Regions from separate parts of the Neobacillus sp. NPDC093127 genome, predicted to be linked through region 2. Evidence: a T-box and tRNA genes for the amino acid it is inferred to sense, from the RefSeq annotation. Region 2 holds a T-box; the other holds one or more tRNA genes.
What was found. The T-box of region 2 lies ahead of pheS (phenylalanine--tRNA ligase subunit alpha). A T-box ahead of a tRNA ligase gene usually reads a tRNA of that ligase, here a tRNA-Phe.

Region 1 (3,905 bases), on a different contig from region 2:
TAATTTTGTCAGGGGCTACATTTACAGTTTCAACTGAAACTTTTTTCGATAGATGGACGTCTAAAAGACGAGTCACATTTTCTTGCAATGGCGGCAATGCCTTTTCCGCAGATGCCTTTCTTGTTTCAAGTTCTGTTAGTTGATCCTCAGTGACATATTGCAGCTTGAGATTCTGTATTACTTGTTCGGCTGTTTCTTTATGATCCAAGTAAACAACTGGTATACCGTCGATGACGATAGCAGATGCCTCAGCCTGGATTTGAAAAGAGTTTTGTATATTTTGGACGGCTTCCTGATTATTTTCTGCTGAACGGAAAACCTGCTCAGGGATGTATTGAACCTGAGGACCTATTTTTATATTGACGTCCTTAAAGGATTTCTTTGCTGTGTCTACTTTATCTGTAACGAGTTTATCGATGATATCTTTATCCGTGACATTTCCAATGTATGTACCATTAAGATAGACGTGATATATGGTTGTTAACTTTGGTGATGTGGCAAATGCAACTGGACCGTTACTAAAGGCAATAACGGATGCAGCCATGGTTGTAATAACGGCTGTTTTTAAAAATAAAAACCTTTTTGACTTCGAAACTTTATTCGAGAATAACATTCTTTCCTCCTAAACCACGGTAAAAACCTCTTAATCTTGAGTTGTTGACAAGTAAGGAATTATCCAGAATTTTAGACCTTCTTTACCTTATCATAATTTTATTTGAAAAGTTTAATAGTCTCTATAATGTAACAAAACTGTATAATTACTGACATTTTCCTACTGTTTTTGAAATATGCTAGTCATATTTTCGTAGTTTTTGTTTGGTTTTTTTAAAAAAACGGGGAGGAATTCCTATTATATCAAGGGTTTTACTAGTTCGAGAGTAATAGATTCTTATTATACAAAATAGGACAAACTTCGGGGATTATTTGTAAAATAAAGGGAGGTTTGTTTCATTTTTGTAACAATACCCATTGATTTAAAATCGAAATATATAGAAAATACTTTTTAAATTTATTCTAAAAATAAATAGTAAAAATATATGATATATGAAGGAACTATTAAAGGGGGGAAAACGATTGAAAAAATTTTTAAGCGCAATACCATTATCATTCCAGCATTTGTTTGCGATGTTTGGTGCAACAATTTTGGTGCCGGCACTAACTGGGCTTGATCCAGGAAGTGCACTTATTGCCAGTGGTTTAGGAACATTGGTTTTCCATCTAATTACACGCGGAAAGGTTCCTACGTATCTAGGTTCATCTTTTGCCTTTATTGCTCCGCTTGCGTTGTATGTGGGGGAGTTACATTCACCTGGTCAAGCCGTTGCAGGTCTTATAAGCGTTTCCATTGTTTATGCCATTGTATCTATGATCATTTCCTTTGTCGGTTTTGAAAAAGTCCGCAAAGTAATTCCTGCAGTTGTCGTCGGACCTGTTGTAAGTATTATTGGTCTTTCGCTAGCAACCACGGCGGTGACCAGCATGGCTTCAACCCATTGGGATGTCGCAATCGTCAGCCTTCTGGCAGCGGTCATCGCAACGCTTGCGGGCACAAAGGTGATCCGCCTCTTTCCACTCATCATCGGTCTTGCAGTAGGGTATGCATATGCTGCGGTGCGTGGGTTTGTTGAATTTCATACCATTGCCACTGCACCGACCTTTGCTCTTCCGCATGTTGTCATGCCGGAATTCACGTGGGTCGTGATCCTCGGAATGGCGCCGATAGCACTGGTTACCATCATCGAAGACCTTGGACATATGTTTGTGCTAAATGAGATTACAGGAAAAGATGTGACAAAGAATCCTGGATTTTCAAGCATCCTATGGGGGAATGGCATTGCAACATTAATCTCGGGCTTCATCGGCGGACCTGCACAAACAACTTACGCGGAAAACCTCGGAGTTCTAGCCATCACACGCCAGTTTTCCAGTCGGATTATTCAAGGCGCTGCTGTTATTGCCATTCTTCTTGGCTTGTTCGCTAAAGTTGGAGCTGTTATTCAATCCATTCCAGTTGCAGTGATGGGCGGCATATGTATCCTGTTGTTTGGTATGATTGCTGCAATGGGGATCCGTCATCTCATTGAGGAAAAAGTGAGTCTGGCGAATATGAAAAATTTGGTCATCGTCGCGATCATCTTCATTATCGGGGTTGGCTATGCCCATAATGGTATCGCCTATGCTACCATTGCCGGATTGCTCATCTATTGGCTCGTACCCGATTTTACGACAAAGAACGAACGGTAAAATGAAATAAACATAATTTCAAGTAAAGTTTGCAAATCAAATATAAAAAATGGCTTAGTTCAAGTGAACTAAGCCATTTTATGTTTATTGAATGCTTCTTTTTTTATGGCTCAGGACGGAATCGAACCGCCGACACAAGGATTTTCAGTCCTTTGCTCTACCGACTGAGCTACTGAGCCACTTTAGTGGCGGTCTGGACGGGACTCGAACCCGCGACCTCCTGCGTGACAGGCAGGCATTCTAACCAACTGAACTACCAGACCAAAACCAATGACCCCTACGGGATTCGAACCCGTGTTACCTCCGTGAAAGGGAGGTGTCTTAACCACTTGACCAAGGGGCCATATTTTTAAAAATGGTGAGCCATGAAGGACTCGAACCTTCGACCCTCTGATTAAAAGTCAGATGCTCTACCAACTGAGCTAATGGCTCGTACACAAATTGTTACCTAAACTTCGATTTCTGCCGGATGCTCAAAATCCCTTGCGGAATTTCTCGCAGATTGCCCGCGGAAGCCTATTCAAGAAGTCCGCAATCTGCTCTACCAACTGAGCTAATGGCTCGCTTTATGTCGTATTGTGACGACGCTTTTTATAATAGCATGGATAATAGATTTAAGGCAATACTTTTTTTAAAAAATTTTTAAAATAAATGAAAGCCCCCAAAATGAGGGCTCCTTTAAAATTGATTTAGATCTGTCTCCAAGGGCTGCGGACGACGTTTGTTTGGTTTCGATCTGGGCCGACAGAGAAGGTTGTCAGCGGAACTCCTGTAAGCTGGGTGACACGCTCAATATAATGGCGGGCATTGGCAGGCAATTCATCTAATGATTTAACGCCTGTAACATCCTCCGTCCAGCCTGGAAGTTCTTCATAAACAGGTTCACACTCCGCCAATACCTTTAAGCTCGCCGGATACTCTGTAATGAGTTCGCCTCTATAGCGATAGGCCGTACATATTTTCAACGTTTCAATACCAGTTAAGACGTCAATCGAATTAAGGGAAAGATCCGTTAACCCGCTGACACGGCGGGCATGACGAACGACGACGCTATCAAACCAGCCGACACGGCGCGGACGTCCTGTTGTAGTACCGTATTCACGCCCAACCTCACGGATGCGATTTCCCGTTTCATCATGCAGCTCAGTAGGGAACGGTCCGTCCCCGACACGGGAAGTGTAGGCCTTACAAACGCCAACGGCATGGGTGATTTTAGATGGTCCAACACCTGAACCAATCGTCACTCCTCCAGCAACCGGGTTAGACGATGTAACAAACGGGTACGTACCTTGGTCAATATCTAACATAACACCCTGAGCACCTTCAAAGAGGACCCGCTTACCTTCATCTAGGGCATCATTTAACACGACTGATGTATCACAGACATATTGCTTAATCTGCTGCCCATACTCAAAATATTCATCTAAGATTTCTTCTTTCTTAAAGCCGGCAGTCTCATAAATCCGTTCAAATAAGCGGTTTTTCTCAGCAAGGTTCCGCTCCAGCTTTTCCTCAAACACATCACGCTCAAGCAAATCAGCAATCCGGATTCCGACGCGGGCGGCCTTGTCCATATAGGCAGGGCCAATTCCCTTTTTCGTCGTACCAATCTTATTAGCGCCCTTACTTTCTTCTTCCACTTCATCCAATTTTAAATGATA
Region 2 (3,905 bases):
TTTTTCTTCGCCATTTTGAATCGCATCAACGATTGTATCCTGTAATTCTTCTTGAGAATTACCTGTAACATTGTGAATAATCGCATTTCGTAAATTTAAGTTCATAACCCCACACTCCTTTTTATCCTGTCTTTCTTTTATATGTTTTCTAATTTTGGTTTTATTATGTATTTTATTTAGGCTATAATGAGAAAATCATATGCAATTATTAAAGGAGAACCAGTTTTGAAATATATTGAATCGATCAATAATCCTAAGGTAAAACAATGGAAAAAGCTTTTAACGAAAAAGGAGCGGGATAAGTCGGGAACGTTTTTAGTTGAAGGTTTTCATTTAGTTGAAGAGGCGATCAAACAAGGGGAGCAAATTTCGGAAATTATCGTTTCTGAAAAAGTCGGCCTTCCGCCGCGCTGGGACTTAGGTTCCACGCCAGTCACAACAATCACGGCAGAGATTTCCGATTCATTATCTGACACCGAAGCCCCGCAAGGAATTTATGCGGTTTGCCGCCAAGCTAATCCGGAGGCGGGTAATGCAAAATCTTTTCTGCTGATCGATGCCGTCCAGGATCCAGGTAATCTTGGGACAATGATTCGCACTGCAGATGCAGCCGGGATTGACGCCGTGATTGTCGGCCGCGGGAGCGTAGATATTTATAACTCAAAGGTGCTAAGGTCAGCTCAGGGAAGCCATTTTCACCTCCCAATTATCAGAGGCGACCTCCATGAGTGGATGGACAAACTTGAAGAAAAAAATATTCCTGTTTACGGGACAGCACTTGAAGGGGCATCCGCTTATACTGATATTTCCGGCGGTGATTCTTTTGCATTGATGGTTGGAAATGAAGGGAACGGTGTCGGCAAAGATTTCCTTGCCAACACAACTGCCAATCTGTATATTCCAATTTACGGCAAGAGTGAGTCGCTAAATGTAGCTGTTGCAACCGGAATTCTTCTCTATTATTTAAAAAAATAGCTGTGTTAAAGCACATTGTTGATTTTGAACACTATGTTGATTGGAGTGGAAGGCGCGAGACTCCTGCGGGAGCAGCGGGACAGGTGAGACCCCGCAGGCGCTATAGCGCCGAGGAGGCTCACCGCCCGCCCCGCGGAAAGCGAAGCGCCTGGAACGGAAATCAACATTCACATTTAACAGCGCCATTTAAAAAAATAGGCGCAAACACGTTTGACCTTTTACTGAAAATTATTATATAATAATGAACAATTGATTATTATAAAAACGATGACGGAGAAAAGTATCCTGCCTAAGGACCATTTAGGGAGAAAGTGCCGCGACTGGAAGCACTTTTATGGTTCAGGACATGAGAAGTTCACCTCCTGAGTTGGCATCGGGACCATTTTTCTATGAAGAATGTAAAGATGCACCGGCATATGCCGTTATCCGAATGAAGCGAACACTTGTGTTTTATACATATCGTGTTTACAAGGGTGGTACCGCGAAACTTTAACCTCGTCCCTTTCCAGGGATGGGGTTTTTTTGTTTTCTTCGGTGCCTGACACCCTTTCTACTGCCTTTGTATTATTGAAGGTGCCTGACACCCATCTACTCGATCAAAAAATAAGGAGGAATAGACATGCAAGAACGTTTGAAGGAATTGCAGGAAGAGGCTATTCAAAAGATTGAACAGTCTGCAAGCTTAAAAGAATTGAATGACATTCGCGTTGCCTACCTAGGAAAAAAGGGCCCAATCACCGAAGTACTGCGCGGAATGGGCAAGCTTTCCGCTGAAGAGCGTCCAGTCATGGGGGCACTTGCCAACGAAGTCCGCGAAGCGATTGCTGTGAAAATCGAAGCCAAACAAAAAGGGCTAGAAGAGGCTGCTGTCCTCGAAAAACTTGCTTCTGAAGGTATTGATGTTACGCTTCCAGGACGCCCTGTGAATGCAGGAAACCACCACCCGCTTACAAGAATCATTGAAGAAATTGAAGACTTATTTATTGGAATGGGTTACCAGGTAGCTGAAGGTCCAGAGGTTGAGCAGGATTATTACAACTTCGAAGCACTTAATTTACCGAAAGGGCACCCGGCCCGCGATATGCAGGACTCCTTCTATATCACGGAGGAAATCCTTCTTCGTACTCACACATCGCCTGTCCAAGCACGGACGATGGAGAAGCATCAAGGTAAGGGGCCAATTAAAATTATTTGCCCGGGTAAAGTGTACCGCCGCGATAATGACGATGCGACACACTCTCATCAGTTCATGCAAATCGAGGGCCTTGTCGTTGGCGAGAATATTCGCATGAGCGACCTTAAAGGCACATTAGAGGTTTTTGCGAAAAAGATGTTCGGTGATGATCGTGAAATCCGTTTAAGACCAAGCTTCTTCCCGTTCACAGAGCCGTCGGTTGAAATGGATATTTCTTGTAAAATTTGCGGCGGCAAGGGCTGCAGTGTTTGTAAGCAAACAGGCTGGATTGAAATTCTTGGAGCCGGCATGGTTCATCCAAACGTCCTTGAAATGGCTGGATATGATTCGAAAAAATACACGGGCTTCGCATTTGGAATGGGACCAGAGCGGATTGCGATGTTGAAATACGGTGTCGATGATATCCGTCATTTCTACACAAATGACGTGCGATTCTTAAAACAGTTTTCGGTAGAAGAATAGGAGGGAATCAAAATGTTTGTTTCATATAAATGGCTCCAGGATTATATCGATTTAACCGGAGTAACGGCAGATGAATTAGCTGAAAAAATTACAAAAAGCGGGATTGAAGTTGAGGGAGTAGAAATCCTTAACGAAGGCATTAAGGGCGTTGTTGTCGGTCACGTATTAGAACGGGAGCAGCACCCTAATGCTGACAAATTAAGTAAATGTCTTGTCGATGTTGGCGAAGAGCAGCCAGTGCAAATTATTTGCGGTGCGCCGAATGTGGCGCAAGGACAAAAAGTTGCTGTTGCCAAAACAGGTGCCGTTTTACCGGGTAATTTTAAAATTAAACGGGCGAAGCTTCGCGGTGAGGAATCGAACGGGATGATTTGTTCCCTTACTGAGCTTGGGATGGAAGGCAAGGTTGTTCCGAAAGAATATTCCGAGGGCATTTTTGTTTTTCCAGCGGATGCAGAGGTGGGCGTTGATGCTCTTGGCTTGTTAAATAGGAATGATGAGGTCCTTGAGCTTAGTTTGACGCCTAACCGCGCAGATTGCTTAAGCATGCTGGGTGTTGCTTATGAAGTGGCAGCAATTCTAGGCAGAGAGGTAAAACTTCCGGAAACCAGTTTGGAGCCAGTTGCTGAAAAAGCTTCTGATTACGTAAAAATTACTGTAGAAGCAAAAGAGGATAACCCATTATACGTGGCAAAAATGATCAAAAATGTAAAAATCGGCCCCGCGCCGCTGTGGATGCAGACACGATTAATGTCAGCAGGTATCCGCCCGCATAATAATGTCGTTGATATTACGAATTATATTTTATTAGAATACGGCCAGCCGCTTCATGCGTTTGATTATGACCGGTTAGGATCAAAAGAGATTCTTGTCCGCCGTGCTGTTGATGGCGAAAAATTTGTAACACTTGATGATGTAGAACGGACATTAACCTCTGAACATCTTGTAATTACAAATGGAACAGAGCCAGTTGCCCTTGCCGGTGTGATGGGCGGAGCGAATTCAGAGGTAACTTCCGATACGACGACCGTTTTATTGGAATCAGCTTATTTTAACGGGGCTGCCGTTAGAAAAGCATCGAAAGACCACGGTTTAAGAAGTGAAGCAAGCGCCCGGTTTGAAAAAGGTGTTGATCCAAACCGCGTTCGTGCAGCTGGCGAACGTGCGGCATATTTAATGGCGAAGTATGCCGGCGGTGAAGTTTTAGAAGGAGCTGCTGAGGCCGATACACTTACAGTTGAACCAGCAGTAGTTTCCATCACGCTTGAAAAAA

Region 1: it has a tRNA-Phe gene. The T-box ahead of pheS (phenylalanine--tRNA ligase subunit alpha) is inferred to sense a tRNA for this amino acid. The anticodon was not compared.

What each region holds. Positions count from the first base shown of each region.
Region 1 is NZ_JBIVOP010000033.1:7,037-10,941, forward strand. It holds gene ACIQCO_RS26510 (peptidoglycan DD-metalloendopeptidase family protein) at 1-613, opposite strand, end outside; gene ACIQCO_RS26515 (uracil-xanthine permease family protein) at 1,075-2,244, shown strand; tRNA gene ACIQCO_RS26520 (tRNA-Phe) at 2,351-2,423, opposite strand; tRNA gene ACIQCO_RS26525 (tRNA-Asp) at 2,431-2,507, opposite strand; tRNA gene ACIQCO_RS26530 (tRNA-Glu) at 2,516-2,587, opposite strand; tRNA gene ACIQCO_RS26535 (tRNA-Lys) at 2,601-2,676, opposite strand; gene ACIQCO_RS26540 (adenylosuccinate synthase) at 2,934-3,905, opposite strand, start outside.
Region 2 is NZ_JBIVOP010000020.1:47,906-51,810, reverse strand. It holds gene sspI (small acid-soluble spore protein SspI) at 1-105, opposite strand, end outside; gene ACIQCO_RS22270 (TrmH family RNA methyltransferase) at 226-975, shown strand; T-box leader at 1,234-1,481, shown strand; gene pheS (phenylalanine--tRNA ligase subunit alpha) at 1,595-2,632, shown strand; gene pheT (phenylalanine--tRNA ligase subunit beta) at 2,645-3,905, shown strand, end outside.